One region of the Oceanobacillus sp. NCCP-135 genome, then DNA from elsewhere that is predicted to be linked to it. Evidence: riboswitches for the same ligand, from Rfam matches in the RefSeq annotation. Region 1 holds a riboswitch; each other region holds the start of a gene.
What was found. A riboswitch is a leader RNA that binds a small molecule or an ion and turns the genes downstream of it on or off. The one in region 1 is predicted to bind S-adenosylmethionine.
Positions count from the first base shown of each region.

Region 2: it holds a riboswitch for S-adenosylmethionine, as region 1 does, so the genes downstream of both, AC6HVZ_RS18130 (homocysteine S-methyltransferase family protein) here and metK (methionine adenosyltransferase) in region 1, are expected to answer to the same signal.
Region 3: it holds a riboswitch for S-adenosylmethionine, as region 1 does, so the genes downstream of both, AC6HVZ_RS10815 (methionine ABC transporter ATP-binding protein) here and metK (methionine adenosyltransferase) in region 1, are expected to answer to the same signal.

Region 1 is NZ_BAAKSZ010000034.1:6,639-17,763, reverse strand. Features, by position in the region: gene AC6HVZ_RS17190 (hypothetical protein) at 425-997, shown strand; gene ytkD (RNA deprotection pyrophosphohydrolase) at 1,035-1,514, shown strand; gene AC6HVZ_RS17180 (ABC transporter permease) at 1,533-2,339, opposite strand; gene AC6HVZ_RS17175 (ABC transporter ATP-binding protein) at 2,339-3,130, opposite strand; gene AC6HVZ_RS17170 (ABC transporter substrate-binding protein) at 3,143-4,132, opposite strand; gene pckA (phosphoenolpyruvate carboxykinase (ATP)) at 4,464-6,050, opposite strand; SAM riboswitch class I at 6,457-6,563, shown strand; gene metK (methionine adenosyltransferase) at 6,881-8,083, shown strand; gene AC6HVZ_RS17155 (gamma carbonic anhydrase) at 8,125-8,640, opposite strand; gene AC6HVZ_RS17150 (tetraprenyl-beta-curcumene synthase family protein) at 8,725-9,792, shown strand; gene AC6HVZ_RS17145 (amino acid ABC transporter ATP-binding protein) at 9,814-10,542, opposite strand; gene AC6HVZ_RS17140 (amino acid ABC transporter permease) at 10,539-11,125, opposite strand, start outside.
Region 2 is NZ_BAAKSZ010000042.1:7,337-18,461, forward strand. Features, by position in the region: gene AC6HVZ_RS18120 (YhgE/Pip family protein) at 1-1,438, opposite strand, end outside; gene AC6HVZ_RS18125 (TetR/AcrR family transcriptional regulator) at 1,558-2,130, opposite strand; gene AC6HVZ_RS18130 (homocysteine S-methyltransferase family protein) at 2,876-3,925, opposite strand; SAM riboswitch class I at 4,018-4,118, opposite strand; gene AC6HVZ_RS18135 (IclR family transcriptional regulator) at 4,550-5,308, opposite strand; gene AC6HVZ_RS18140 (tartrate dehydrogenase) at 5,356-6,432, opposite strand; gene AC6HVZ_RS18145 (NAD(P)-dependent oxidoreductase) at 6,449-7,438, opposite strand; gene AC6HVZ_RS18150 (thiolase family protein) at 7,999-9,186, opposite strand; gene AC6HVZ_RS18155 (acyl-CoA dehydrogenase family protein) at 9,390-10,541, opposite strand; gene AC6HVZ_RS18160 (enoyl-CoA hydratase/isomerase family protein) at 10,554-11,125, opposite strand, start outside.
Region 3 is NZ_BAAKSZ010000013.1:49,890-61,014, reverse strand. Features, by position in the region: gene AC6HVZ_RS10855 (malate:quinone oxidoreductase) at 1-797, shown strand, start outside; gene AC6HVZ_RS10850 (hypothetical protein) at 905-1,057, shown strand; gene AC6HVZ_RS10845 (hexameric tyrosine-coordinated heme protein) at 1,632-1,856, shown strand; gene hprK (HPr(Ser) kinase/phosphatase) at 2,165-3,091, shown strand; gene AC6HVZ_RS10835 (coenzyme F420-0:L-glutamate ligase) at 3,129-4,328, opposite strand; gene AC6HVZ_RS10830 (M20 family metallopeptidase) at 4,758-5,960, opposite strand; gene AC6HVZ_RS10825 (MetQ/NlpA family ABC transporter substrate-binding protein) at 5,979-6,845, opposite strand; gene AC6HVZ_RS10820 (methionine ABC transporter permease) at 6,892-7,554, opposite strand; gene AC6HVZ_RS10815 (methionine ABC transporter ATP-binding protein) at 7,544-8,569, opposite strand; SAM riboswitch class I at 8,681-8,792, opposite strand; gene AC6HVZ_RS10810 (DEAD/DEAH box helicase) at 9,027-11,125, shown strand, end outside.

The DNA of each region.
Region 1 (11,125 bases):
ATAGGTATTCGTATCGACAGAGTACCTTGCTATTCATGGGCAAAATCTCAGCCTGGATAGAAGCAAAGAACGCCTCTGAATTTTTGATCACCTCGGTCATTGAGAGATGTTCTCATCGAACGTTTACTCCTGAACAAGTATGTTTTAGTCTTAAAGAAACGCTCTCTCGGATTTTTTGCATTTACGCTGGATTTGGATAGATGCTCTCACTATAGGGCAGCAGTTATCATCTTTATCACGCATTAACGGGCTATAATACCCCCCCTGAATGAAGTTTCACTTTATTTTCGTCGTACTTTATTTCCACTACAAGAAGTGAAAAGTTATCAAAAAGATAATTTTAAAACAAGTTTATCCTACGAGGAATAAAGGAATAAAGAGGTATAAGACAATTATACAAAAACTTCTAGGGGAGGAAATAGCGATGAATATAAAACATCTTAGCAAAGGTGTATGGTTCCTTATAGTTGGTTTTATTTTACTGATTATATCAGTTTATAATTCAAGTGATTTTCAAACCGTTTCTGCTGTAAGCCATAATGGAAAAAATGATCAACAAATGGAAAAGCGATTAATGAAAGATACATCTATACAATTCGAACAAACTGAAGAAATGGAAATTCACCATGATCAAATAGTAGGATTAACAGATCAATTTATGGAAATACTCGTACAAGAGATTGATAAAAACAATCGAGTAATAAAATATGATGCAAAAGAGGAAGTTCTTCATCAGTTTGAAAGTGTAGCAACTAAAGAAGCTGCCGCACCATACGTTGATTATTACTATTATGAAGAAGCAGATGGTCTCTATATTGTCCCAACGGAAACACCACCTTGGTTTAATGCGGATAATGATTATGATCTGATCCAATTAGAAAATAAAAAAGTGAAGGTTACGCAGGATAATCAAGACGATCTATTTGGTGATTATACCATAGCGTATGAATTCACCTATGATAATGCCTGGAAAATAACGAAGATAAAGCATTCGTAATAAAATAGATACACTTTAAATGGAGGCAGTTGAAATCATGTATATTTTCAAAGACTACTACAACAACGAAGTAAAACTTTCTTTTGAAGATCATCCATTTTCCACTGATCCAAAACATGTATGGGTTATTTGCAGATATGGAAAGAGATGGCTACTAACGAGGCATAAAGAGAGAGGGCTTGAATTTCCAGGAGGTAAGGTAGAATCCGGCGAAACAGCAATTCAAGCAGCTGTTCGAGAAGTGATGGAGGAAACTGGTGGAACTATTCAACACATGCACTACGTAGGTCAATACTTTGTTTCTGGAAAAAAGGATACCGTTATTAAAAATGTCTATGTCGCAGAAATTGATGAATTAACACAACAGGAAACGTATTTTGAAACAAAAGGTCCGGTTATATTGGATAGCTTACCGAAAAATGTAAAACAAAATGACCTTTATAGTTTTATTATGAAAGATGGAGTACTCGATCATTGTATGGATTATATTAAATTAGAAAGAAATCGCCTCTTTTAGTGGAGGCGATCCTCGAGATTAGGTGGAGTGCTTCATTAGCCATCCTTCTATTCTTTCAACAATTTTGTACATGATTGCTGCAAATATTGCGATGAGTACTAAGCTTGCCATTACTAGTGAGAAATCAAATACTTGGAATCCATAAATGATTAAATAGCCTAAACCTTGCTTTGAAACGAGAAACTCTCCAACAATTACCCCGACCCATGAAAGGCCTACATTTACTTTTAATGTTGAAATCATTGCAGGAAGCGTTGCAGGGAAAACTACTTCTTTAAAGCATTGCCATTTTGTAGCGCCGAAGCTCTTTAAAACTTTTTCATAGTTTGGATCAACTTCATTAAATGCGGAATAAACGACAAGTGTTGTTATGATGATAGAGATAATTGCCCCCATTGTAATAATTGATAAATATCCGGTTCCCAGAGCAACAATGATGATAGGACCGAGTGCTACTTTAGGCATTGCATTCATAATAACTAAATACGGATCCATTATTTTCGAAAATCTCGTCGATGACCATAAAACGGAAGCAATGATTATTCCCAGGATGGTGCCAATAATAAATCCTAACACTGTTTCGAAAAGGGTTATCTGAACATGGGTGATCATTGATCCATCCCCAAATTTTCGAATGATTAGATTTATGATCTTCGAAGGGGAGCTAAATAATAATGGATCAATCCAATATAATTTACTGGCAATTTCCCATAAAGTTATAAAGCTTATTAATATACTGATTTGCCAAATGAAAACAATTTTCTTTTCCCGCTTCAATTCGTTTTTAAAGTGTTGGAACAGGTGCTGGTCCGTTTTTGATTCCATTAGTTAGGCTCACCACCTTCCTGAGTTGATTCCTTTTTGTCTAACTCTTTCCAAACCCTGTCAAATATAATTTGGTATTTAGGATGACGTCTTACTAGAAATGGTGTTTCATTTCGTAATTCAAGCGGGACTTCAAAAACCTTTGCAATGGAACCAGGGTTGGCATTCATGATGAAAATACGATCACTCATTGCGATAGCTTCCCCAATATCGTGTGTAACCAGGATGGTGGTTTTATAATAGGTCTTCAATAGTTGTGATACTAGATCTTCCAGTTTCAGCTTTGTTTGATAATCCAGTGCAGAAAAAGGCTCATCCAGTAATAAAATTTTAGGGTCATTGATTAATGTTCGAACAAGTGCAACTCTTTGCCGCATCCCGCCTGATAACGAGCTGGGATAGGCATCTACAACATCGCTTAATCCAACTTCATCCAATAGCTCCATTGCTTTTTGCTTTGTTTTTGGTGAATTTGTTTTACAGATTTTGGGACCAAGCAGAACATTATCAATAATGGTTTTCCAGGGAAACAGATAATCCTGCTGCAGCATATATCCAATTGCGAGTGCAGAATCACTGATTGTTTTTTCCTGCAGGAGTACTTTGCCAGCAGTTTGCTTCATAATTCCAGCTATAATCGATAGTATGGTTGATTTTCCACAACCGCTAGGGCCAAGCAGTGCAATGAATTCACCTTCTTTAATGGATAAAGATATATTATCTAATGCTTTTGTATAATCATTCTTTGAAAAATAATGATGGGAAACATGATCTAAGGTTAGAAATGACAAATGATCTCCTCCTTAGTTATTAAGGACTTCTTCTGCAAAATCTGTGTTTACAAGTTCACTATATGGTACATCTGCTGGAAGTTCGCCAGCTTCATACATAATGTTTTTTAGGTTATTCCATTCTTCTTCATCAAGAATGGGATCGGTAGCAAATGACCCCTGGCTTTTATATCGATCAATCGATGCTGCCAGCATATCCAGTTCGGTATCTTCAAAATAGGGTTCGATAACCTTGGCAATTTCTTCAGCACTATTTTGCTGCACCCATTGCTGTGCTTTGTATATAGCCTTAGTAAACTTTCTAACGGTTTCTTCATTATCATCAATATAGCTTTGCTTGGTCATAAAAACAGTGTATGGTACTTTTCCAGATTCTTCGCCAAAGGAAGCAACAATATGGCCTTGACCGTCTTTCTCAAACATACTTGCTGTCGGCTCAAACAATTGAACATATTCTTGATCACCAGAAACAAATGCGCCAGGAATGTTAGCAAAGTCAATGTTTTGCTGTAAATCTAAATCAGTGTGGGGATCAACGCCGTGTTTTTTCAATACAAACTCTCCAACCATTTGTGGCATTCCACCAACACGCTGACCTAAAAAGCTGCTGTCTTTTAGATCTTCCCAAGTAAAATCAGGTTTTGGTTCCTTTGCCACCAAAAAAGTTCCATCCGTTTGCGTTAATTGTGCAAAATTAATCGCATAATCCTTTGAATCCTGTGCATAGACATAAATTGATGTTTCTGAGCCAACAAGAGCAATGTCAGCACCATCTGATAATAGAGCTGTCATCGTTGTGTCTCCGCCCCAGGTTGTTTGTAATTCAACATCCAAACCTTCTTCTTTAAAAAAACCCTTCTCTAACGCAACATATTGTGGTGCATAAAAAAGTGAACGTGTCACTTCAGCAAGATTAATTTTTGTAGCTTCATTTGAGTTGCAGGCAGAAAGGAAGAGTAGCAGCATCGATGAAATTACAGCAATCCACTTTATTTTTCCCATATAGTTCGACCCTTTCATATTTTATATCAACACATTTTATGCGCTTCATAAAAAATGTGTGAATGCCTATAGGGACGAATAGGGGTGCTAGTGATTGGTAGATTTGCCCTGAAAGGTGGAAATTGGCTTTGGAGTGGGAATATTTGGAAGAGTATTGGCATCCATGAAAGAGAATTCTAAAAGATACGAACATCCCCCCTGAGAGCTTAAATGCAACATAAAAAAATACCGATCTCCACATTGAAGATCGGCATACCAATGCTTGAGCTAAGCGCTCTTGCCTTTCACTCATATAAATTAAATCCTTTTGGGATGAGGAAATAAATTAGTATTACCCTTTGTATAATGGACCTGCTTGCTTGATTTTATCACTAGCATGTGTAAATTTTTTGAAGTTATTGTGAAATTTCATTGCTAGTGATTTAGCAGCAGTCTCATAAGCATTCTTATCCTTCCAGGTGTTTTTAGGAACTAATACTTCATCAGGAACACCTGGCACGTGTATTGGAATTTCTAATCCAAAGACATCATCTTTTACGGTTTCTGCATTGTTTAGTTCCCCTTCTAAAGCAGAATGAACCATTGCACGAGTAAATGAAAGTTTCATTCGTTTACCAACACCATAGGAACCACCAGTCCAGCCAGTGTTAACCAGAAAAACATTGGAATTATATTGATCTATTTTATCTCCAAGCATAGTCGCATAGGTAGATGGTGCTAACGGAAGAAATGGCGATCCGAAGCAAGCTGAAAAGGTTGCTTGTGGTTCAGTAACCCCACGCTCAGTCCCTGCCAATTTACTGGTATAGCCACTTAAGAAATGATACATTGCTTGTTCCTTCGTTAATTTACTAATTGGTGGTAATGTACCTGATGCATCAGCTGTAAGGAAGATAATCGTGTTTGGATGTCCAGCCGCGCTTGGTGTAATTATATTATTGATATTTTCCAATGGGTACGCTGCACGAGTATTTTCAGTCAAACTGGTGTCGTCATAGTCTGGCACTCTTGTTTCCTCATCTAATACAACATTTTCCAAAACTGATCCAAAACGAATGGCGTTAAAAATTTGCGGTTCTTTTTCCTTTGACAGGTTAATACATTTTGCATAACACCCGCCCTCAATATTGAAAACGCCGTTCGGGCTCCAGCCGTGTTCATCATCTCCAATTAGTTTTCGGTAAGGATCAGCAGATAAAGTTGTTTTCCCGGTACCTGATAATCCAAAGAACAGTGCAACATCACCTTCTTTACCTACATTAGCAGAGCAATGCATGGATAAAATTTCTTGTCTCGGCAATAGATAATTCATTACAGAGAAAATGGATTTTTTAATTTCTCCGGCATACTCCGTACCACCGATTAAAATTACCCGTTGCTTGAATGAAACTAAAATAAATGTTTCTGAATTTGTACCATCAACTTTAGGATCAGCTTGAAAGGTTGGAGCCGATATTACTGTAAATTCAGCTTGATGTGTTTTAAGTTCATCATTTGTCGGTGTAATAAATAATTGACGGGAAAATAGGTTATGCCACGCATATTCATTAATAACTTCGATTGGAAGTCGATATTTTGAATCCGCTCCAGCGAACCCCTTAAATTGATACAACTCATCTTTGTCTTGTAAATATGTGATGACTTTTTTATATAGTTTATTGAATGAAGCTTCATCAATAGCTTGGTTTACAGTACCCCAATCAACATATTTTTCGCAAACTTCATCTTTAACTATAAATTTATCCTTAGGTGAACGTCCTGTATATGTTCCCGTTGTTGCCCGAACAGCACCGGTTTCTGTAAGAATCCCTTCATTTCGTGATAAAATTTTCTCAACTAATAGAGGCACAGATAAATTTCTTTTTAAATTCTTATGCGAATTAAGTTCTTTTGCTAATGATTTCTCCACCGTTTTCATGTGAATTACCTGCCTTTTGATGAATTTGAATAAAAACAATGTGATAAGAGCTTTCTAATCTGATTATTAGTATAACACATTAAAAACAATAGTCCATACTAATAAAAGATTTTTTTAGGAAAATTTATCACGCATTAACGGGCTATAATACCCCTACCTCCAAGCGTGAGAAATCCCCAACGTGAAGGTGGGGGAGGGACTTGTGTCATATCATGAGGTATAAACAGCCCGTAAATTTCCTGATTCTGTTCAAGGACCTTTAGGTCATACCATGAGGTACTAACATTCAGCGGGGGAAGAAGGGAACCTGAATGAAGTTTCACTTTATAAAAAATTGTTGCAATCAGGCATTAAATAAGTTGACATGACAGCATAGTTTCGTTACGATAAAAATCTAACGGATACTCTCTTATTCAGAGTCGGTGGAGGGACAGACCCAATGAAACCCAGCAACCATCACGTTATGTGAAAAGGTGCTAACCTGGTGCAAGGTTTTACCTTGAACAATAAGAGCGAAAGGCCTTAAAAAATCCCTTTCCTCAAAAATGCAGGAAGGGCTTTTTTTTGTTTTAGGGTTACTAAATATATACTTGGTGGTTGGGAACGTAGGAAACATCTTCCTACTGTATAAGTGTATAAGTAATACTTTTGAAGCATAATCAGGTCATAGACGAAAAGTATTTTTTGCCTGAACCAAGGCACATGTATAAGTCTTGCAGTTCAAAGCGTTTCTAAGAAAATAAAATACGCTTTAAGACTGTCTTTAACGAACACCAAGTTTTCTAAAATATAGAGTTCCGTAATACATTAACAGGGGAGGATTTAGCCAAATGGCTCAAAACCGTCGTTTATTTACGTCTGAATCAGTAACGGAAGGGCATCCGGATAAAATTTCCGATCAAATATCTGATGCTATTCTTGATGAAATTTTAAAAAAGGATCCTTACGCACGTGTTGCCTGTGAAACAACAGTGACAACCGGATTGGTATTGATATCTGGTGAGATTTCCACAAATACGTATGTTGATATTCCAGCAATAGTAAGGCAAACAATAAAGGATATTGGGTATACTCGTGCGAAATTCGGATTTGACGCAGAAACCTGTGCAGTATTAACAGCAATTGATGAGCAGTCTGCAGATATTGCTGGTGGGGTTGATACTGCCCTTGAAGCACGTCAAGGGAAAATGTCAGATGAGGAAATTGCTGAAATCGGTGCAGGAGATCAGGGATTAATGTTTGGTTTTGCCTGTGATGAGACAGAAGAACTTATGCCGCTGCCAATTTCACTAGCACATAAACTGGCAAAGCGTCTTGCTGATGTCCGCAAAGAAACAGTATTGGATTATTTGCGTCCGGATGGTAAAACACAAGTAACGGTAGAATATGATGAAAATGATAAAGCTGTTCGGGTTGATACAATTGTAATTTCAACACAGCATCATCAGGATATTACAACAGAGCAAATTGAAAAAGATTTAATTGAACACGTCATTCGTCCTGTAGTTCCGAATAACTTATTAGATGAAGCAACCAAATATTTTATCAACCCGACAGGTCGTTTCGTAATTGGAGGTCCTCAGGGGGACGCTGGCTTAACCGGACGAAAAATCATCGTTGATACGTACGGTGGCTATGCTCGTCATGGTGGAGGAGCTTTTAGTGGAAAGGATTCCACGAAGGTAGACCGTTCCGCTGCATATGCTGCAAGATATGTGGCAAAAAACATTGTTGCAGCTGAATTAGCAAAATCTTGTGAGGTGCAGCTAGCCTATGCAATTGGAGTAGCTGAACCTGTGTCTATTTCGGTCAACACATTTGGCACTGGCAAGGTAAATGAGGGAATATTAGTTGATGCAATCCGAAAATTATTTGATTTGCGTCCTGCGGGTATCATCCGTATGCTTGATTTGCAAAAACCTATTTTTAAACATACAGCAGCATATGGTCACTTTGGAAGAACAGATATCCTATTCTCCTGGGAGAAAACAGATAAAGTGGATGAATTAAAGGCATTAACGGAACAGGAATAAAAAATGGGGACATCCGGCTTTTTATGCAGGATGTCCAATTTTCATAGATCCGTATTTTCCCTATAGTACCGTGCCCGATTAACGTATGACTTCCGTACACGTTCTAATTCTGCATAATCTTCCTCGGTAAGACTGCGGATAACTTTTGCTGGTCTACCAAGCGCTAAAGTGTATGGCGGGATTTTTTTGCCAGGGGGTACCAGACTGCCTGCCCCGATAAAGGCGCTTTCCCCAATTACAGCCCCATCGAGTATAATGGAGCCCATTCCTATTAATGCTTTTTTTCGAATAATGGAGGAATGCAAGGTTACCTGGTGACCGATCGTTACATCATCCTCAATAATAAGCGGATTATCAGGACTTTGATGTAGCATTGATAGATCCTGGACGCTTACCCTTTTGCCAATGATTGTCGGAGCGATATCTCCGCGGATGACGGTGTTAAACCAGACGCTAGATTCCTCGCCGATTGTCACATCACCAATAATGGTAGAATTTTTTGCTATAAAAGCGGTATGATGGATAGTAGGTTTACTGTTTTGGTAATTATGTATCATTTATACGGTATCCTCCTAAACTAATTATGACATCATTAGTATAACAAAAATAAGGATATGATGTTTTAGAAATGAGGGATTATCTTGGCTAATCACGTACCAAAAACAGCTATCCATTTAATGGCCACAGTTTATCGCAAAATTTTCCCGGCTGTTAATCGGGAGCTATCCTATTGGAAAAAAAGAGCTGAACAGATTCCAAATGAGGAATTGCGGTTACAGGCAATCGACAGCATGAAGTCGAAACGGTTTCACTGTCAGGGTGGAGCTGTCTATGCACTGCTAGCAGGAAAAAGATGGAAGGAGGCAATTCGTTTTATTGTTGCCTACCAGACAATCAGTGATTATTTGGATAATCTATGTGACCGAAGCACTTCTATGAACCCGGATGATTTTCGTCTACTTGATGTATCGATGGCAGATGCATTAACGCCAGAAAATGAATTGAAAAATTACTATCGACTTCGGGAGGATCAGGATGATGAATCCTATCTGTCTGATCTTGTTGAAACCTGCCAGCAGATGATCCATCATCTTGATGGCTATAACAGCTGTAAAAGTGAGCTGCTGTATTTGGGGAGACTATATACCGATCTACAGGTACATAAACATGTAATACACAGTAAGAGGATTCCAAGGCTTACCAATTGGCATCGAAAAAATAATCGGGATGATTTGAGCTGGTATGAATTTTCTGCGGCAGCCGGATCTACGTTGGGTATTTTTTGCCTCATCAGCTATGCACTGGGTGGAAAAATGACAGATGAACTAGCAGAAAAAATCCTTCTTAGCTATTTTCCTTATACGCAGGGCTTGCATATTTTATTAGATTATTATATCGACCAGCAGGAGGATAGGGAGGGAGCGGATCTGAATTTTTGTGCGTTTTACCCGGATCAGGAAACGATGAAAGAAAGATTTGTATATTTTATTGAGCAGGCAAAAATAAGTATTCAAAATCTGCCTGATCTCTCCTTCCATGAAATGGTTGTCAAAGGACTTGTTGGTTTATATTTAGGTGACCCAAAAGTAAGACAGCTTGAGAGTGGTAAGCACATAAAGGAGGATTTACTGAGGATAAGCGGCAGTCATGCAAAATTTTTTCACTGGAATACAAAGCTTTATTATAAAATTAGAGCCGGTCGTGCATAGGGAATGCTTGACCGGGCTCTTTCATAGCACCTTGCTTAAGAAATTCTGTGTTCTTTCATGACGCGGGTTACTGAATAATTCATTTGGTTCATTTTCCTCCACAATTAATCCATCATCAATGAATAAAACCCTGTCACCTACCTCACGAGCAAAGCCCATTTCATGGGTCACAACGACCATTGTCATGCCTTCTTTTGCGAGTTGTTTCATAACTTCAAGCACATCACCAACCATTTCGGGGTCAAGTGCTGATGTAGGCTCATCAAACAGCATTATTTTTGGATTCATTGCAAGAGCTCTGGCAATGGCTACACGCTGTTTTTGCCCACCCGATAAAGAATTTGGGTAGCTCCTTGCCTTATCGTCTAATCCAACTTTAGCGAGAAGATCCTGCGCTTTTTTTATTGCTGCTTCTCTTGAAGTGCCACGTGCTTTCATCGGTGCTAAAATAATATTTTCCATAACGGTTTTATGTGGAAAAAGATTAAACTGCTGAAAAACCATGCCAACTTCCTGTCTAATTTTATTGATGTCAGCTTTTTTATCAGTTATATCATTGCCATCAATCGAAACGTGACCCCCTGTAATATCCTCCAGCCGGTTTAAACAGCGGAGAAATGTGCTTTTTCCGGAACCCGATGCTCCAATCACACAGACAACTTCACTTTCTTTTATATCAACACTGATATCCTTAAGCACTTCAAGCTTTCCAAAGGATTTCTTCAGATTTTTCACTTCGATTATTGTCATCGCAATTCAAATCTCCTTTCCAGATAGCGGGAGAGCAGGGATAGTAAATAAATCATAATAAAGTACATGATACCCACGACAAGCCATATTTCAAAAGCTTTAAAGGTTGCTGCTATCACGACTTGACCCTGTTGTGTCAAATCGGCTATACCAATAACGGATAATAATGATGTATCCTTCAAACTGATAATAGCTTGATTCGTAAATGTTGGTAGCATTCTTCTAAAGGCCTGTGGCAAAATGATATAGCGCATATTTTGGGTACTGGTTAACCCAAGTGATCGTGCAGCTTCTGACTGACCTTTATCCATGGATTGAATACCGGCACGAATTATTTCTGCAAAATAGGCCCCAGCGTTTATGGCGACAGTAATGATACCAGCTGAAGTCCGATCAAGAGAGATAAAATCAAATGAATTTAAACCAAAGTAGAAAAAGAATAATTGTACTAATATTGGAGTTCCGCGGATTGCATCAATAAAAATTTTAGCTATCCAGTTAAGAACCCAAATAGGCGACAGTCGGAATAATGCCATGATTAATCCAATAATAAAACCAAGAATAATTGCAAATACAAATACAT
Region 2 (11,125 bases), on a different contig from region 1:
CCTGTTGTCCCTCGCTCAGCTGATTTGCACCTTGATTCAACTGGCTTGTTCCTGCAGCTAATTGATTTACACCAGTCTGCAACGAGGTTTGACCCTGATTAATGGTAGACAAACCACTATAAAGCTGATCAAATGTCGGATCAACCGCTGCCTGAATTTGCTCTTTCACCCCATTTGTTTCGTTGGACGACTGTTCATCAACCGTACGTTTATATTGAGAAAACCCTTGATCAAGTCCTTCGTCAATTCCTGATTGGAGTTGCTGCTCTATTTGTTCTTTTGTTGGCGAGGTTTGACTAATCTGTTCTGCAATCCCCTGAATCACTTCCTCTGGCACCTGTCCCTGTAATCCTTCTATCAGCTTAGTTGCTTGTTCTTTTTGCAGGGTAGCGACCTGCTCTGCTATACCAGCTGACAATTCCTTACTTAACCCAGCCTGTAGTTGATCAAGCCCAGCATTCATTTCACCAGCACTGCCCTGCATTTTCTCATTGATGGTTACAGCTAATTGCGCTGGCAGCTCTGTTTGCAATTGCTTGACCCCATCCATTACCTGGGTTGTTCCATCGACTAATTCCGGTATTTTTGCTTTCATTTCCTGGGCTCCGCTATTTACTTCAGCTACCCCATTCGTTAATTCCTGCGCACCATCCTCGATTTGCTTCGAAGCATCAAACAGTGCGCCACTTCCGTCTGTCAATTGGCCGATCCCTTGTACAAGCTCCTGAGAACCATTTTCTAAATCCTTCGTTCCTGCAGATGCCTTGATAACACCATCCTGAAACTCGATTGACTTGGAGGCTAACTCCTTCAGATTTGATTCCAACGCTAAGGAACCATCCTTCAGTTTAATTGCACCATCATCCAATTCACGCGCCCCATCACTGGCTGTCACAAGACCATCAGCAACATCAGCCAATTTTTTAAACATCGTTTCCGCATAGGTGGCTGATACCTCACTTGCAATAGCTGACTTGATTTCATTAATGGCAGTTTCGCCTATTTGCGAGGATAAGAAGTTATAGCTCTCATTTGGAACGTATTTCATTCTCAGCTTTTCCGGTTTATCATTCATTAACGTTGTAGCGTTTTTGGAAAAGTCATCTGGTATCTCTACTAATAGATAATACTTTTGCTTTGCTAAATCTTTATACGCTTCTTCTTTAGGCACAAAACTAAACTGAAATTCATCATTTTCCTTTAATTTCTTTACAAGCTCATCGCCTAATGCTAAATCCACATTCTCATAGGTTGCCCCTATATCTTCGTTAACCACTGCAACTGGCAATTCCTGCAAATGATCATAGGGATCCCAGAAAGACCATAGAAACATCCCTGCATACAAAAGTGGCACAAAAATAACCGCAATAATTGGAATAAGAACCTTTTTATTGCTTAAAATTTCTTTTAACTCCGTTATAAATAAGGACTTCTTCATCTGTTACCTACCTCCGAAAATATATGACTATAATTCTCAATCAGTCATTTAACCTTAAAAAATCAATCAATATGACTATTTCATTCAAACAGTCATTAAACATTAAAAAATAAGGACTATCACTTTGATAATCCTTCAAAGAAATACAGTTCAAATAACTGGGAAATCTCCCCTTTTTTCAACGGGGGTCTTGTTTGCTCCCAGTCAAATATAAGTGCTATATATAGCTTCAACATCGCAAAAGCTGTAATCTCTGGATCACATGGTTTTATTTCATTTTTATCAATGGCTTTTTGAACCATGTCTTTGATATAATTTACAATGGCATGCTCCAGCCTTTCCATGAATTCCAATGTCGCTGGTGTACCAATTTCACGTTCTTCCTGTAAAAGCTTAATTGTTAACTGATGCTCATTTCGAAACTCCAGTATTTTTACAAATGCATTATTCGCATTTTCATAGAAGGAAAGCTTATCGTCCATCGTGCCCTCTGCCGCTGCTTTCATTTCTTTAATTAACGATGTAACGATCTCATCAAATAATTCTTCTTTATTTCTGAAGAAAGTATAAATGGTTCCCTTTCCGACGTTCGCTAATTTCGCAACCTGATCCATTGTAGTTGCTTTATAACCAAATAAAGAAAAGGACTTCGTTGCTGCATCAATAATTAGCCGTTTTCGATCCACTGCCATATCCACCATCCCACCTTTATACTGAATGACTAAATTAGTTTTACGGTCAATCACTGCCTATATATTATCATATCCTTTAATCCTACGCAAGAGGTAGACCTCACAGCACATTAAAAATATTTGCAGCGGGCACTTTCTATCGTAATTACTGGTGGATTAGCAGCATTGTAACTTAGTAACTTTTATTTTCTAATTTTGTTTCAGGCTTATTTGCTAGCCTTTTGTACAGCCCTTGCTTGCAACTAGGAAAAAACTTGAGAAAATGCTAAAGCGTCTTACCAGAAGACAGATTGGAAGCAAGCGGCGAAAATGCTAATTTCATTTGCCTTTCTTACTTCTAAATAAAAAGGAAAAATATGAAGGAATACACTTAAATATACGTTAAGAACGGGATCGAGAGCGGTAGCTACAAATGATAAAGTACTGAAGAAATGGTCATCCTCATTAAAGATGAAAGTTGTGAGATAAAACGGCAAAGTTGAAAGATACACGGGAAAGTTGAGAGAAACTGGGTAAAAGTTGAGAGGAAACACGGGAATTTACAATTATCTCTCAACTTCATAAGCTTTTCTCTCAACTTATTGCATACTTCTCTCAACTTCATAAGCTTCTCTCTCAACTTATTGCATACTTCTCTCAACTTCATAAGCTTTTCTCTCAACTTATTGCATACTTCTCTCAACTTTGCTTGATTTCAGCAAAAATACTAGTAAATTTTGCCATCCGCTTAACTAAGTATGATCGATTAAGCTTTTAACCGATAATTTAAATTATGCTTTTGAAGTGTTTTATCGGTTCCAAACAGGAAATGCTTCGTCATATTTGGAGAGTATTTGGTATTTAGTGTTTCAACCCCTACAGCTTCTGCTACTGCCCGTAACATTGCTGGTGAGGCACCACAACACAGACCAATATAATTGATGCCTATATCCTTTGCTTCTTTTGCCCATGCCGCTAACTCATAGCGGTTATGATAGAGTGGATCAAGAGCGGTCGGGAACGTTGTTTCTGTAGGTAAATGGCAACTACAACCCCCATCAGGTAAATTAAAGAATGTTGGATGTTCTTCTGTTGTGCGATATGGAATGGGCAAGCCAGCGACATATCCTTCCACATTATTCCGAATTCTAGCAAGGTATGGCTGCATCGTACCAGGTCCTCGGAAACAATTCATACCAACAACCAACGCACCATTTTCAGAAAGTATTTTACAGGATTCTTCTACTGTATACCCATCTCGTAATATATTCTCACCCATTAAACCAAATGTGATAACTGCCGGTATATCCTGTTTGCAGATTTCCTCCAGCGCAATTAACGCTTCTTCATGATAATAAAAGGTTTCACCATTTATGAAGTCAACCCCTTCTTCCTTGCACCATGTCACCATTTCCGCAAACATGCTTCTGACTTGCTCCTTTGACTCTGGATTGTCTGGATTAAAGATATTCGTATTTGATATATTTCCCGCTACCAAAGCTTCTTCTTTTGGATGCTCTTTAGCAACCTCTTTTGCCAATCGAATGGCTTTTCTATTTAAAGGTTCCAATAAATCTTCTTTGCCAATGATACGCATTTTTTCACGATGCGCATTATATGTAAAAGCTAATACGACATCCGATCCAGCGTTCATATAATCCCTGTATGCCTGTTTGAGTGCTTCCGGATTATCCAGGGCCACCTCAGGAACAAATGATCCCGCCTGCAAATACCCCCTTCGTTCTAATTCAAATAAATAACCTTCTCCTACAATAACTGTTCCATCCTTTAAACGTTCCTCCAAATTACGTTTCATCTTGTTCCCCCCTTAATTTAATTGCTGTAAAATAAAACGGACAAAGCCTCTTTTTAAAATAAGAAGAGGCTTTGTCCGTCTACAAAATCTTCATCTTATCTTCAAGCTTTACGCTTTCTGGAATTAGCACAGTACTAAAAAGTCTTTTGCTGAGGTTTCACAGGGCCAGTCCCTCTACCTCTCTTGATAAGAATATGAGATATTAAGTTTTTGAATAATACATACAATACATTCAATATTTGCAAATGTCAAGTGGATTTCTTAATTTTTAAAAAATATTGGTTTGAAAATTAGGTTTTCCATTTGGCTCTTTTACATTTTACGATTGGTACTTGCTGCATCATTTTCCAAGGATTAGTTTCGTTTAACCATCATTACAGTCCCCTTAGAGACACAGTCGGTTACCGTAGGCGCCAAGAAGTAACAAGTACCAAGACGATGTTCAATCATCTCGATTCCGTCAACAAAAAAACTTGGTGCAAACTGGTTCTTTTGGAAAGTTGATTCGCATATCCAGTGATCATATCGAATATCGTAAAAAATCACTCGCTAAAAGGTAGATAGATTGGAGCGCTAGCTTGATTGCAACTTCATGAAAGTTCATCTACTTATACTAACACTAGTTTACCCCCGATACCCCAACTCCCACCAAATATTTCTCACCGTTTGCTTTAATTCCTCCAAAATAATCATTTTTCGTTCATCCGTATAATCACTTATCGGAATACTTACACCTAATGCAGCAACCGTTTTACCACGATAATTATAGATCGGATAAGAAAACCCAATGGTATCTTTAAAATGCTCCGATCTGCTGAATGCATAGCCTTTATTTTTAATTTCCCGAATTTCCTTCTTCAAATCATCGATATTATCAATGGTATTCTCCGTAAATTTCTTCATTTCCAAATTACTTAAATACGTCTCTAAAGTAGCTGCATCCATTCCTGCCAATAATACCTTGGGTGCTGATCCCGCATAGAGTGGTGCCCTTCTACCGACCTCGACAACTAGGCGAACCGGTTTCGTACTATCCATTTTTTCGACGTATACGGCCTCATCGCCCTCTAATACGACCATATGAACCAATTCATCGATTTTCTTATTTAATTTTTTCATATGATGGAATGCTAACTTTTTATATTCCAACTGTTCACTGACATGGTTTCCCAGTTCTAGTAATTTTAGCCCCATACGATATTTAACATCATGACTGGTATTTTTCACCTTTACTAGCAGACCGCCTTCTTCTAGTGAGGAAACCAGACGGAATACTGTCGTTTTCGGCAAATTGGCAAGCTCTGTTAATTCGATTAACGATAATTCCGGTTTCTTCAAGAAGCAGTCTAACAAACGTATAGCTTTTAGCAAACTTTGACTCATCGTAATAGCACCTCTATTGAAGCTTATTTCTTGCTTGATTATTGACGTTATTTATCCAGATTTTCGATTAATAATTTTGTGAAATAGGTTCCAAGCTCAGCAGTTGATGCATTTCCGCCAAGATCCGGCGTGAGCTGCTCCCCTTCATCAATCAGCGTTTTGATTGTTGTTACAATTTGTGCTCCCCATTGTACTTCCCCGAAAAAATCCATCATCTGGGCAACAGACCAAATGGCGGCGATTGGGTTTGCCAATCCTTTTCCGGTAATGTCAGGTGCTGAACCATGTACAGGCTCAAACATTGATGGGAACTGCCGCTCCGGGTTTATATTTGCACCTGCTGCAAGGCCCATCCCCCCTGTAATTGCTGCACCAATATCTGTTAGAATATCACCAAATAGATTGGAAGTCACAACAATTTCAAACCGTTCAGGCTGCATCACAAAAAACATACTTGCAGCATCGACTAGATAGGAATATGTTTCCACATCAGGATATTCCTTGCTTACCTCCTCGAAAACTTCATCCCAAAACACCATTGAATAATTCAATGCATTCGCTTTACTAATGCTCGTTACTGTCTTTTTCTGTTTATATGCTTCCTCGAATGCATACCGGATAATCCGCTCTGTCCCTTTCCGTGAAAATACACCCGTTTGCAAAACGACTTCTTCTGGTTTTCCTTTAAACAGCCAATCACCTGCACCAGCATATTCCCCTTCACTATTTTCACGAATGACTAAAAAGTCGATATCCTTTTCCGTTTTATTTTTCAGCGGGGTTAAGGCTGGATTCAAGAGAGTAACAGGTCTGAGATTCACATATTGATCAAAACCCTTTCTGATTTTGAGCAGCAAATCCCATAATGAAATATGATCTGGAACACCAGGATACCCAACAGCGCCAAGATAAATCGCATCAAAATCCTTTAGCTGTTCAAGTCCATCATCAGCCATCATTTTACCGTTTTCAAGATAATATTCACAACCCCAAGGGAATTCGGTAAACTCAAACGAGAGATTCTCATCCACTTGTTCAATTGCTTTTAAAACTTTCACACCTTCTGTGACAACCTCGGGTCCAATTCCGTCCCCTGGAATCAGTGCTATTTTCTTTTTGATCATATGTATCCTCCTGTTTTCATTTGTTCAGCTCTCGTCTATTTACAATTGTTTCTAATTCTTCACCGTTAATTGCCTTGATTAAATTTTCTGCAATAATTACAGATGTAGTTTTTGCTGCTTCCAAACTAATCCCACCAATATGTGGTGTCAGGATCACTTCGTCCAGTCCAAAAAAAGGATGATCCCGAGGTGGTGGTTCATTACTGAAAACATCGATTCCCGCACGATGGATTTGCTTGTTTTTCAGCGCATTCACTAGATCTTGTTCCTTCATAATCCCACCACGTGCCGTATTTACTAACACAGCAGACGGCTTCATTATTTCAAAATATTTTCGATCAACTAATGCTTTCGTTTTGTCGTTTAACGGTATATGCAAGCTGACCACATCGCTTTTTTGGAAAACTTCCTCTATTGACAGAGTCAGTTCCACATCAAGTGATTCTGCAAGTTTTTTTCTTTCCTCATGAATCGTTCGTACATATACGATAACATTCATGTCAAAACCGAGTCTCATGATTTTGGCCACTTTTTGAGCGATGGAGCCAAATCCAATCAGCCCTAACCTTTTACCATAAAGCTCCCTTGTATATTTTCCATCCCTGTATCCAAAGTTTCCAAGACGTGTTTCCTGATGAAATTGAGGAATATCCTTCATGGCTGCAAGAATCAGACTGACTGCATGCTCTGCAGTTGCCTGGCTGTTGACTTTGGGGGCATGCAGGACACGGATTCCCTTACTAGTCGCATAAGTCACATCAATATTATCCAGTCCAACCCCTGCTCCGGAAATAGCTTTTACATGTTTAGAGGCATCAAGCATTGCTGATGTGATTTTTGCCGGTGCACGAAGAATAATCCCGTCTACCTTATTATTCGTTAAAAAGTTGATGATTTCCTGTTCATCAAATGTGTCAAATTTCGTCACACGTGCATGCCCATTCAAAACTTCCTCTCCGTCCGGATGATACATGGGGAGGATTTGTACAATATGAAGATCCTTCAATTGGCTTTCCTCCTTTCAAATATTTCGATAGGCTCTTTTCATAAACCTGATTGCTTTTACCTTCTCAGTTGATATAGACTGCGAAGTAACTTTTAATGATAATATGTGCTAAATCTACCGCTCCGGAAACACATTTCGCTTTCCGCGGGCGGCTGGTGAGCCTCCTCGTGCTACGCACTGCGGGGTCTCACCTATGCCTTTCCTCCCGCAGGAGTCTTCAATGTGTTTCCTCCGCTGGGACGGTGCTCTTACTAGCGTAGGCAGAATACGAAGACTCCTACGGGAACAGCACGCGTCCGAAGACCCCGCAGAGTGGTTTTCTCGAGGAGGCTGAGGCCGTGCCCGTGGAAAGCGAAGTATTCTGCCGGAGCGAGTTTTAGCGCTCAACCATCATTAGAATAAGAGAAAGCGTCATGTTAGATAATTTTCACTATGTCGCAGTTTATATCGACTACGGGGCAGATAATAACAAGTCTTTTGGTGGGGCGAGTAATCGCAGTCCCAATCTATGCGAAAACAGCTTTTAGAGAAAAATCCGGCAATTTTCACCGACTAATTTTCTATTGAAGGTACTCAATAATTGTGGATATACCTTGGCCACCACCAATACAAAGTGTTACAAGTCCGTATTTCTCTCCTCGTCTTTCCATTTCATGAAGCAGTTTTGTCATTAACACAGCACCAGTTGCACCGATCGGATGACCTAATGCAATTGCCCCACCATTCACATTTACCCGATTGATATCCATTTTAGCTTCCCGTATAACAGCAAGCGCCTGGGCTGCAAATGCTTCATTCAATTCGATTAAGCCCATATCATCGATGGTAAGTCCACATTGCTTCAGCGCTTTGGCTGTTGATTCAACCGGACCGATTCCCATAATATCAGGAGACACCCCGCTCACAGCCTGGGCAATAATTTTTGCCTTTGGCTTTAATCCATAACGTTTCATTTTTTCTTCATTCATCATTAATACTGCTGCAGCTCCATCATTTCTTCCACTTGCGTTTCCTGCAGTCACCGAGCCATTTTCCTTAAAGACGGCACGGAGCTTACCCAACTGCTCCAATGTGGAAAGGCGTGGATGTTCATCCACTTTAAATGTTGTTGTTGTTTTGCGTTCCTTTACTTCAAAGGGAATAATCTCATCCTCAAAGCTTCCTCCCTTTATGGCTTGATCTGCTAATTCCTGACTGCGCCTTGCAAATTGATCCTGCTCCTTGCGAGAAATATTATATTTCTCAGCCAGGTTTTCCGCAGTAAAGCCCATGGTTAAGTTTCCATAGGTTTCTTGAGGCTGAGAACATGGCTGGCTTTCTGTATTTGGATCAAGCAATAGCCCGTTTCCTGCCTGCAAACCATAACGTGCATTTCGGATATAATATGGTGCAGTACTCATGCTTTCCGCACCACCGGCAACCACAACATCCGATAATCCTAACTTAATCTGCATATCCGCATTATTTATTGCCTGGAGTCCTGAGCCACATTGACGGTGCACCGTATAGCCGGTAACTTCAACAGGAAGCTCTGCACGTAATGCAGCGACTCTTGCCAGGTTAGAAGTATCTGCACTCTGCTTCGCCTGCCCGAGGATTACCTCATCCACTGTAATATCTGTGTTCGAACGATGTAAAACTTCCCTAATAACTGCTTCAGCCAAATAATCAACCGTAACATTTTTCAATGCACCACCCATTTTACCAACGGCGGTTCTGACAGATCCAACGATATATGATTCTACCAAACTACTCACTCCTTTTTGTTAGAAAACCTAGCATTCGCTAATGGATTTCTTGCATACGTATGTTGCCTCCTTCATACCCTTCCCTTATCCTCTGGAGTGCAAGCCGCCTGAAAGCTTTCAATCGTTCAACGACAAGTTCTTTGCATCACCAATGTAAACGATTTGTTATACACGGATGCAAATAACAAACGTGTTATACATTTCTATCTACCAAGTTCACGGATTAGTTCACCGGCAATAATATTTCGTTGTATTTCTGATGTACCTTCATAAATTTTCGTAATTCGTGCATCTCGGAAATAACGTTCAATTGGGTAATCCTTCATATAACCGATTCCCCCATGAATTTGTACTGCCAAATCCGCAACTTTATTGTAAACCTCTGATCCATACAGCTTGGCAATTGCTGCTTCTTTAACGACCCGTTGTTTCTGATCAGACATCCAGGCAACCCGGTATGTTAATGAACGTAATGTTTCAATTTGCATACTGATCTCTGCCAGCATATGCTGAACGGCCTGCACTTCAAGGATTGGCTTGCCAAATTGCTCCCGTTCCTTTGCATAGGACAGGGAATGCTCCAGTAATTTAACAGATGAACCAAGGTTACGTGCTGCAAGTCCTGCACGACCATTCGCCAATATTTTCAATGCATTGACATAGCCTCTTCCTTCTTCGCCTAGGACATTTTCAGCAGGAACTTCCATGTCTTCGAAAAATAATTCCGCAGAATGAGAACCTCGAAGCCCCATTTTCTGTTCCACACTGCCAAGCATAAATCCCGGAAAATCCTTTTCAACAATAAATGATGTAATCCCCTTTGCACCTTTAGAACTGTCAGTGACTGCCATGACCGTAAAAACATGACCATCGACCGCATTTGTAATATAATGCTTGGAACCATTTAAAATATACTTATCTCCCTTTTTCACGGCAGTTGTTTTCAGATTGGCAGCATTTGAACCGGCACTTGGTTCTGTCAATGCAAAAGCTCCAATCCATTCCCCTGTTGCCATTTTCGGTAAATATTTCTGTTTTTGCTCCTCAGTCCCCAGCTCTACGATACCAACTGTTCCAATACCTGTATGGGCACCAATCAAGGTGGTATAGCCATTATGGGTTTTTCCCAGTTCCTCATAAATCGCACATTTTCCAACCATATCAAGCCCAAGACCGCCATATTCCTCAGGGATACTTAAACTGAATAGGCCCATCTCTTTCGACTGCTCAACAATATCTTCAGGAATTTGGTCATTTTCTTCGATCTCCATTGCACGTGGTTCCACTACATCTTTTACAAATTTTCGGACATTGGAACGTAAAAACTCAATATCCTCTGAGAAATTAAAATCCATAATCCCATCTCCCTACTTATTTTTGAACACTGCTTTTCGCTTTTCAATGAAAGCTTTCGTGCCTTCATCCTTATCCTCCGTACCAAAAGCGACAGCCTGTGATAGTTTTTCAATCCACATTGCAGTACCTTCATCAACATCATAGCCTTTATGTACTGCAAATTTAGCCAATTGAATTGCTACCGGACCTTTCTTCAAAATAGCTCCGGCAATTGATTCTATTTTAGATGTGAGTTCATCCTCTGAAACGAAATATGTCACAAGTCCAATCCGCTCTGCTTCCTCTCCATCGATAATTTTTCCAGTTAATATCATATCGAGTGCCCGGCCTTTTCCAACGATCCGTGCGAGCCGCTGCGTTCCGCCCGCACCTGGAATAATCCCAAGATTTAGCTCAGGCAAGCCGAGCTTTGCTTTATTTGTTGCGATTCGAATATCACAGGCTAATGCAAGCTCACAGCCCCCGCCAAGTGCGTAGCCGTTCACAGCTGCAATCGTCACCTTTGTACTGTTTTCTAATTTCTGGTAAATCCCCTGCATTCCAGGAACGAGCGCTTCGAGCGGTTTTCTGGCGTTTAATTGTT
Region 3 (11,125 bases), on a different contig from region 1:
ACTTCGTCTTTATTGGCGCTGGTGGTGGAAGTCTTTCTCTACTGCAAAAAACCGGCATTCCTGAATCAAAACATGTTGGAGGCTTCCCGGTAAGCGGAGAATTTATGGTATGTGATAATCCGGAAATTGTAGAGCAGCATAATGCCAAAGTATACGGTAAGGCTAAGGTCGGTGCGCCTCCGATGTCTGTTCCACATCTGGATACACGTTATATCGATGGCAAAAAGACTTTGTTATTTGGGCCGTTTGCTGGATTCTCACCAAAGTTCCTAAAAACAGGTTCCTATTCTGATTTGATCCGTTCTGTAAAGCCAAACAACGCTTTCACGATGTTGTCGGCGGGGGCGAAAGAAATGAAATTGACAAAGTATCTGGTTCAGCAAGTATTGTTGTCAAATGAAAAACGTATGGAAGAATTACGCGAATTCATTCCAACTGCGAAAAGTGAAGATTGGGATGTAGTTGTAGCAGGTCAACGTGTGCAAGTAATCAAGGATACAGAAGCTGGCGGCAAGGGAACACTTCAATTTGGCACGGAAGTTGTAACAGGTGCTGATGGCTCAATTGCTGCATTGCTCGGCGCTTCTCCAGGTGCTTCAACAGCGGTTTCCATTATGCTTGAGGTATTGGAAAAATGCTTCCCTGAACATATCAAAGAGTGGGAAGCAAAAGTAAAGGAAATGATTCCATCTTATGGCATTTCACTAAAGGATAATCCGGAGCTTATCCGAAAACTTCGTATTTCAACAGCGAAGGCACTTGGGTTGGCGGATCATAAGGAGTTACAGGAAGCATAATTGCCATTTGGCAGTTTTGCTTCTTTTTTATGGGAATTACCTATTTCTTAATTATTTTAGGAACTTACACTGGAAATTCTAAACCTATTAATACGGGAGGAGAGCTTATGAGCAAGATTTCTAAACAGACGAAGAAACCTATTTTATTTTTTGTTATAATTATTTTCTTAGCTGGATTGGCTGATTTTAAATATAAAGGGTTATTCTATCAACTATTACCTACACCTATTCAAAAATATTTGACGGATATGTTTCAATAATGATAAGCAAGAATTTAATTTTCTAGTATTTTTGCCGAAATCAGCCAAAGTTGAGAGAAGACTTATGAAGTTGAGAGAAGTATGCAATAAGTTGAGAGAAGACTTATGAAGTTGAGAGATAAGCCTATAAAGTTGAGAGATAATTGTAAATTTCCTTGTTTTCTCTCAACTTTTACCCAGTTTCTCTCAACTTTACCGTTTTATCTCTCAACTTTCATCTCTAATTAGGAGAACCATTTTTTTAGCACTTCATCATTTGTAGCTACCGCCCTTGATCCTGTTCTAAACGTGTATATTTTTTTCAGTAATATGTGATCTCCGTGGTAAATAGGGTACGAAACTTTTAAGGAAGCGATTTTTGCTAATAAAGGAGGCTGAAGCTATGCCGCTTAAAAGCGGCTGCATTTTCTTCTTGTACCATTCGAATATTCGTATTGCCCATTATTTTTATAACTGAAAAAAGTGTTACAATTATCACGTTATTAACAGATTATTTTATAAATTGTAAAAATTAATTGTCATCGCTGTATTAATGAGGTAATCTAGAGATAGACTAAAGGGGAGGATGATAGTAATGGCTGATTGGCTTACAAGTTTACAAACAGAAACACCTCAAGAAGGATTTGAGTTAGCTATTTTGTTGGCGAGAAAAGGAGTGGGTTATACCCAGCCCTCTACGGAAGTAAGAAAGAAATTACGGCCAGAATATGAGGAGAATGCGGATAGCTTAACAGCTGCCTCACAAGTCATTGCGATCCATTATCAAACCGTGGCTGCTGCTAATAACTATTGGAAATAAATATAAAATTTCAACAGAATTAACCCGTCTCTTCGTCTTAAAATACAATAAGCGATCAGCTTTTCAATCTGGTCGCTTATTCATCCATATTGGACTTTATATATTTCTACATCCCATACAATCTTCTGAACTCTCCTGATATAATCAAATAACTTTTAAGATAAACTTACAGTTATTGCTTCAAAAGGGATAGTATTTCCGTATATAAAAAAATAGCATCTTCAAACAAGTGAGTTTCTATTACTATCTAAACCGTTTTGCAGTATAATCAATGAATAGAATACTATAGAGTTTGGAGTGTAATCAAAGTGAAATCAATAGCAGTAGAGAAGTTAGTAGATGAGTTTTCCTTGGAGGTACTGGCAGGGGAAGAGCATCTGGATCGGAAAGTTACAACACTTCGGACACATCGTCCAGGGCTGGAGTTTATTGGCTATTTTGATTTTTTTCCAATGGAGCGTGTGCAAATTCTTGGTAAAAAGGAAATTACCTACTTGCATCAACTAAGTAAAAAGGAACGCCAGAAGCGGATTGGCAATGTTGTAAATTACCATCCACCATGCTTTATTGTAACAGCTAAGCAGCAAGGGCTTACATATTTAAAACAGTATTGTACAAAAGAAGCGATTCCGTTATTAAGGACAGAGGAATCAACAACTGATTTTATAGCAAAGGCTGATGGCTATTTAACTAAAATTCTGGCACCGGAAATTGCCTTGCACGGTGTTTGTATTAATGTTTTTGGGATTGGAATCCTACTTCGTGGAGAATCAGGAGTGGGGAAAAGCGAAATAGCCCACACCTTGATCGGCAGAGGACATCGACTAGTGGCAGATGATATTGTCGTATTGAAAAAGCTTAGTCATAAAACGATTCTTGGTACCCATAATGAGAAAAACAAGGAGTTTCTGGCACTAAGAAGTGTTGGGTTATTGAATGTTGTACGTGTATATGGAAGAAAGGCTTTTCAGGATGAAACAAGGATTGCTTTAGATATAAAACTGACAAAATGGGAAAAAAATTCCCTTAACAATGAGCTTGAGCTTGAAGCGAAATTTGAGGAATACATGGATGTTCCTATCCCGCATATTGAAATTCAGCTCCAACCAGGTCGGGATGTGGCGGGTCTGATTGAAGCTGCAGCAAACAACTGGTACTTGCAGCAGCAAGGGTACAGTGCAGCTGAAGAGTTTATTCACCGTATTGAGTCAGAAGAAAAAGACGAGGGCAGTTAAGCTCTCGTCTTTTGGCATGGTTATAGCACCTTATCTTTCATCCCTCGTTACTTGTATAATTATCAAAATATCCCTGTATAAAGACGATTGGCGTACCTTTATCGCCACTTCCTGAAGTCAGGTCAGAAAGGGAACCAATCAGATCTGTCAACTTTCTGGGAGTCGTACCTTGGGCTTCCATTGATCCTACAAGATCAGCATCTTTATTATCAATGAACTTAGCGATAGCTTTTTGCAATTCTTCCCCTTTTAAATCAGCAAAGTTATTATCAGCAAGGTATTTTAGCTTTACTTCATTAGGTGTCCCATCAAGCCCTGAAGTGTATGCCGGAGATACAACAGGGTCAGCAAGCTCCCAAATCTTACCTACCGGGTCTTTGAAAGCACCATCTCCATAAATCATCACTTCCACATCTTTACCGGTCTTTTCTTTAAGCATCAGTTGGATGTTATTAACAAAAGGCTGGCAATCACGTGGGAAAAGTTTGATGCCATCTTCCGTCGATTTATTTGATCCCAGTAGACCAAAGGCTTCATTATAGCCGCTTCCATCAACTGATGCAGCTAGGATATCATCAAGACCATAAACTTTATCTGCCCCATTTTCTTTTAAAATTCTCTTTGTTCTGCCCCTCGTATGTATATCACAAGTTAAAATGCTTTTTGCATAATCTAATATCGTCTTTGGATTATTTGAAAAAATCACTTCACATTCTGTGCCAAATTTCTCTATTAGTGATTTATAGTATTCAATATAATCAACACCGGTAAATGTATGCTTCATATATCCAAAATGGTCGCGGAATTGTTCCTCTGTCAGAATATCTGTCCATGGATTAACTCCCTTTTCATCAAGCAAGTCTATATCCACTAAGTGATTGCCAACTTCATCAGAAGGATAGCTTAGCATTAAAACAATTTTTTTTGCTCCTTTTGCAATCCCTTGAAGACAGTTTGCAAATCGATTCCGACTTAAAATTGGAAATATCACGCCGATCGTATCACCACCAAATTTGGTATGTACATCCTTAGCGATATGATCAACTGTTGCATAATTGCCTTGTGCACGCGCTACGATGGACTCTGTTAATGTAACGATATCTTTATCATTTATTTGAAACTTTTCAACTTCCGAGGCATTTAACACGCTATCTACGACAATTTCTTCGATGTTATCCCCTTCATGTATGATTGGGCATCGAAGCCCCCTTACAACTGTTCCGACTACTCTTTCCAATACAATCGCCTCCATAGGAATTCTAAAGTTAAAATAATATGTGTCAACTTGTAATATACAACAATTTAGTGATGTAAGTAAAATGAGTTGTGTTTTTAAACGGAAAAATTAATAAAGTAGTCTGATGCATTATTTTCATAATATAGAGATAACCCTTAGTTAAAAATGGAATTATAGAAACGATATAAAAATATATTGAATTTAAAGGCTGAAACAAAAAAAATGTTTCAGCACTTGTTTAGGAGATAGGGAAATATGGAATTTTACTACTTAAGAGGAAGATGTTTAGATAAAGAAACCGATTATTTCACCGATTTCTACCAATTTGACTTCTGACCTCTGCTCTCTAGAAAGACGCTTTAGCGTTTTTCTCAAAAAATAAGAAAGTATAAAAAATGTCCCTACCATAGTGTGTTGCACTATGGTATTTCATTGCTTCAGAGCAAGTGCTTGCTCATATTCTTTTTTAATCCGGTGCAGCAGTTCGAAATCCTTTAGTAACTTGTAACCTGTTGCTGCAAGTGCTTTTGCTCCGGTGGTTACTGCCTTATCTCCCTGTTCTGATTTGGCTGCCTCCCGGAATTCATCCGTGTGGGCAATCAGGTCATCTGGACCAATTTTGATATATCCGTGAGAAGTAGGAACTTCGTAGCTGATATTGCCTGCATCTGTTGATCCTTTTCCTTTTCGTTTTTCTGTGTGAACGACTTCACCGAGTGCTTCCAGTTCTACCTTTAATGCTTCGTCTAGTACAGAATTTAGAACAAAATCCTTCACTTCATTTTGGAATCGTTCAATTTTAACCGTTGTACCAGTAGCGAGGGCAGCACCGTCAGCGATAGCACGAACCTTGGCAGCAGTTTGTTCTGTTTTATTCCAGGATGCAGCCCGGATATAAAAACGGGCAGCTGCATACTCAGGAATAATGTTTGGTGCATCTCCGCCATGTGTGATAATACCATGGATCCGTACATCAGATGGGAGCTGTTGGCGAAGTGCATTGATGCCATTGAATAATTGAATGACCGCATCTAGAGCGTTAATTCCTTGTTCAGGTGCTCCTGCGGCATGAGCCGGTTTTCCAAAAAAGTGGAATTCAAGTGGATCAACGGCAAGTGATTCACCGGTTAAACTTGTTTTTCCCGATGGATGAAGCATTAGTGCTACATCCACATCTTTTAAATAACCATGCTTGACGAAGCTGCCTTTTGCACTGCCGTTTGGTCCGCCTTCTTCAGCAGGTGTTCCAAGCACGACTACACGCCCACCGGTTTCAGGTAGTACCTCAGCGAGTGCAATACCAGCAGCAACACTTGTTGTACCAATAATATTATGTCCACATGCATGTCCAATTCCCGGTAGAGCGTCGTATTCCGCAAGATAGGCGATCGTTGGTCCTTCCACCCCACTATCCTTTACCGCATAAAAAGATGTTTCATGTCCTGCCACAGCAGCTGTTATATCAAAGCCTGCATTTTGCAATATTTCAATATGCCTTCCACTTGCATAAACTTCTTGGTTGCCTATTTCTGGGTTTGCGTGGATATCCTGACTTGTTTTTATATACAATTCACGGTTTTCCTCAATCGACTGAAATAATACTTGATTACGATCTTTTTGTAAAATGCTCATGTTACATTCCTCCCAGATTTATTTTTTTAATTGTTCAAACGCCTTATCGAGTTGTTCCTGTGTTAATGTGACAAGAAATGATCCGCCATTAGTGTCATCTTTAATCGCTTGTTCGATGTCTTCCTCCTGGTAAAGCTCTACAATGCGTTGATACGTTTCGTTATCTTGGTCTTCTCCGCGTGCTGCAATGATATTGACGTATGGGTGAGTTGCTTCCCCATTTGCATCTTCTATATAAATTGGATCTTCGCCTGGAGAGAAGCCTGCCTGACCGGCAACTCCATTATTGATGACAGAAGCTGTAACGTCGGGAAGTACCCTCGGTGTTTGCTGTGCTGTCATCGGAATGATCTCTAGGTTTAATGGATTTTCCGTTATATGTGACGGATCTCCAAACATTCCAAAGTCCTCGGATAATGTGATTAGTTCAGCACTCTCCAGCAGCCTGAGTGAACGTGCCTGGTTGGATGGGTCATCTGGGATGGCAATTTTATCCCCTGCTTTAATCTCGGATACATCACTTATTTTTTCAGAATACATGCCAATTGGAGCAAGCATGGTAGAACCAATTGGAACAATGTCTTCACCACTTTCTTTTACGTATTGACCAAGGAATGCGATGTGCTGGAATGCATTGATGTCAATATCCCCTTGAGCCAGAGCGTTATTTGGCAGGGTATAATCCTGAAATTCAATGAGCTCGATTTCAATACCTTCGTCCGCTGCTTTCTCTTGCAAAATTGGCCATTGTACACCATCGGAGCCATTTACCCCAATTTTCACCTTCACAGTTTCTCCTTCACTTCCCTCACTGCTGGCACTGCTGCAAGCGGAAAGAACAGTAATTGTTACAAAGGTTAAACATAATACCCATAATTTTTTCATCGTTAATTCCTCCTCGTTTTTGATTACGTTTATTTCAAAGCAACGGTTAACGGCGCATGATTTTTTTCGAAAGTGTATTACCAATCCATTGTGCGAGTTGAACCATGACGATCAGGATAATAACCGTTACGAGCATGACGCTGCCATCAAATCGCTGATAACCATAAGTCATGGCAATATGTCCGAGACCACCACCGCCAACTGTTCCAGCGACTGCCGAGAAGTCAATCAGACTGACAGAAACGAATGTAAGACCTAGAATGAGTGGTCCAAGTGCCTCCGGTATCAAAATAGTGAAGATAATGCGCATTGGGCTAGCACCCATTGCCTGTGCTGCTTCAATTACTCCGGGGTCGATGCTGACCAGATTATTCTCAACAACCCTAGCAATGGTAAAGCTTGCAACAATTGTCATTGGGAATATTGCTGCTGCGGTACCGATTGTTGTTCCGACAACAAGTCTGGTTAGCTGTGATATGGCGACCAGGAAGATGATAAAGGGAATTGGCCGAATAATATTTATAAAGATATTTAGGATTTGAAAAACAAGCTTATTTTCCAATATGTTATTTTCCCTTGTTACAAAGAGCAATAGACCCATTGTGATGCCGATAATCGACCCAAAGATAAGGGTGGCCACAACCATCATCAATGTTTCTCCGGTTGCTTCTAAAATCCTTGGCCAAAATGTTGTCCAATCAACTTTCATTTTCAGTAACCTCCTCTAATTCAACAATGCTATTGAGTTCTGTAAGGACATTCTGGACGGCTTGCGGATCTCCGGTAAATGAAACGATGAGATTTCCAAACAGTTTTTCCTGTAATTCCCTTACTGCACCGTAAACGATATTGAAATCAACATTATGCTTTTTGGTGATCGTTGAAAGGACTGGATCATTCGTTGCATCCCCTTTAAAGATGACGCGGTACAGTTTTCCTCCCCCACTGGTGCGCCAATCTTCCAAAATTTTTTCCGATGGCAGATCCTTTTGCACAGAGCGGATAAATCTTTCTGTCGTAGCATGCTGTGGATCCGTGAATGTTTCAAATACATTTCCAGATTCGATGACCTCCCCATTTTCCATAACAGCTACTTTGTCACAAATCGATTGGATGACATGCATTTCATGTGTGATTAATAATATCGTGATCCCTAAATCTTGATTTACCTTTTTCAGCAGCTTTAAAATATCTGCGGTTGTATCAGGGTCAAGTGCGGAGGTTGCTTCATCACAGATAAGGATATCCGGAGAAGTGGCAAGTGCCCTCGCAATCCCGACACGCTGCTTTTGCCCGCCTGATAATTGATCTGGAAAATCCTTTGCTTTATCATCAAGTCCGACAAAATTCAACAATTCCTCCACACGTTTATTGATTTCCTTTTTGGAAGTGCTACCCAATTTCAATGGATAAGCAATATTTCCAGCCACGGTACGTGAATTAAACAAGTTGAAATTTTGAAAGATCATGCCAATATTGCGCCTTCTTGTGCGCAAATCCTTGGAAGATAATTTACTGACATCCGTGTCTTGGATAAGAATCGTTCCGGAAGTCGGGCGCTCAAGCATATTCACCAGGCGAAGTAGTGTGCTTTTTCCTGCACCGCTGAAGCCGATGATTCCGAATATTTCTCCCTCACTGATGGATAATGATACTTTCTTAACGGCCTGAATCTCTCGTTTACCTAAACGGAATGTCTTGGATACATCTTTAAACTCAATCATATGCTGACCTCCTGAAGCATTGTTCAATTTTGTAAAGCAGTAGAACAAAAGAACCCTTCTTTTTCTATATAGATAAGAAAAAGAAGGGTTCTATGTAAGGAACCACCCTCGCTCTCATCTGTCAAATGCTTAACGCATCTGCTGGAATTGGCACAGTGTTTCTATAAAAGAACCTGTTGCCGAGACGTCCTAGGGCCAGTCCCTCGGTCTCTCTTGATAAGAAGTGATGTGTTACTATTCATTTGTTTTTAAGAATTAAATGTAAGTCTATAGTGGATGTAAGAGAAAGTCAATGGATTTATTAAAATAAAATAATTCCGACTATTTCACCGAGATATGTTTCCGCTTCAAAATGTGTTGTAGCATATAACAGTATAAGATATGATACAATCAAAATAATTATCAGCAGTACAGGTTCGTAAATGGTAGTAGAAACCCTCAGGAGGGAGCAGAACACTTGAATATTGAACTAAATCTGAAAGTAATTAAAGAAATGTGCGGAACGGTCTCCTTTAAAAGAGGGGATGCTTTACATCGTTCGCATAAAGTAAGAATTGAAAAACACAGTACAGACCGTTGCGAAGCCGTAGTTACAGGTAGAGAGAATTTTCATGTGACGATCGAAAAAAATATGGATGAAGGTTTTAGCTCAACATGCAGTTGTCCTAAGCTGCGTTCTATTAAAAATGGTTGTCAGCATATTGCAGCTGTTCTGCTATTGATTTATGAGCAGCAATGTGAGCAAAGCGTAGTGAATACAAATCCCCCTGAGAATGCAACCAATCAAGATCTGACGGAAAATTTCCTAACCCTGTTTGATAATCAGCCCAGACGTTCAAGTGGGTATCAGCTTCACTTTGAAGAAAGAAAAGTGGTTGATGTAGTATTCACATGTAAAGCCCTCACTGTAGACAAAGGACGTCGTATGCTAGGAATGGAATTGAAAGTAGGACCAGCCATCGTCCAGAATATCCGAGTCTTTTTGAATCAAGTGAAAGATGGCAATCCAAGCTTGCTTTCCATTTCATTCACGTATGATCCAGCTGTCCATTGCTTTCAAAAAGAAACCGATGCTGTCATTGGGGAGCTTATCCGAGTCGTTCATGATGAAAGCGTGTATATGGACACAATACCGGGTCAAATTGACGATACAATCAACAAACATATTTTACTTATCCCACCATCGTCTTGGAAAACAGTGCAGCCGAAGCTTACAAGCGTACCTTTGGTGAAGCTGGAATATGAGGGGAAGGTATTTAATGGACTGCAAATGGCGGAAAAGTCACTACCCCTTTGCTTTGTTTTTACTGAAAAAAATGGCAATAGTTTCCAATTAAAGGTCAAAGGGCTTCATCGAATGATCGTATTGAATGCGTATAGCACCGTCATTGCTGATGGGAAACTATATGAGCTGGAAAATGAGGATTGTGAGCGTTTAATAGGATTAAAAGAAATGCTCCATACGTCAGAAACAGATCAGGTTCTGCTTTCGCAGGAGAATTGGTCTTCTTTTTTGGGAAATGTGGTTACAGGCTTAGAAAAATTAGGCACAGTAGAGATATCTGAGGGAATTTCCAAACAGTTTGTAAAGGCACCACTAAACGCCAAGCTATACTTGGATCGTGTGAAAAATCGGTTGCTTGCTGGGATTGAATTTCATTATGAAAATATCATTATTAACCCATTGGAAAGCCGAGAAAATCAGGGTTTATCCATGTATATACGTGATATGGAAAAGGAAAAAGCAATCCTTGGTTTGATGGAGGAAAGTTTGTTTGCAACAACAGAAGGTGGCTATTTTTTGCATAATGAAGCGCTGGAGTATGAATTTTTATACCATGTTGTTCCAAAGCTTGAGAAGCTTGTGCAAATCTATGCAACAACAGCAGTGAGAACCCGAATTCTCAGAAAAAATACCCCACCTAAGATTAGCGTAAAGGTTAAAAAGGAAAGGACGAATTGGCTGGAATTTAAGTTGGAAATGGATGGGATTCCTGAGCAGGATATCCGAGAAATTCTTGATGCACTTGAGGAGAAACGCAAATTTTATCGTTTACGGAATGGTTCGCTGCTCTCCTTGGAGACGAAGGAGTTTGAAGAGATTCAGCGCTTTTTAAATGCTGTACCGCCACAAGCTGAAGATCTGGAAAAAGGATTGAATATACCTGTTATTCAAGGGTTACGTATCCTTGACTCTGTTGCAGATCAAGCGATATTGACGTTAGAGAAAACATTCCATCAGTTTCTGGATAAAATTAGAAACCCTGATGCTTCAGCATATATTATACCGGAAAGCTTGGAGCAAATCTTAAGAAACTACCAAAAACAGGGATATAGATGGTTGAAGACATTAGCACAATATGGGTTTGGTGGGATTCTTGCAGATGATATGGGACTTGGCAAGACACTGCAAAGCATTGCGTTTATTCTCTCAGAGCTTCCTGATATTCGAAAAAGGAAGCTTCCGGCTCTAGTAGTCTGCCCATCCTCTTTGACGTATAACTGGCTGAATGAATTCAGGAAATTTGCACCAGCTATTCAGTCAGCTATTGTTGA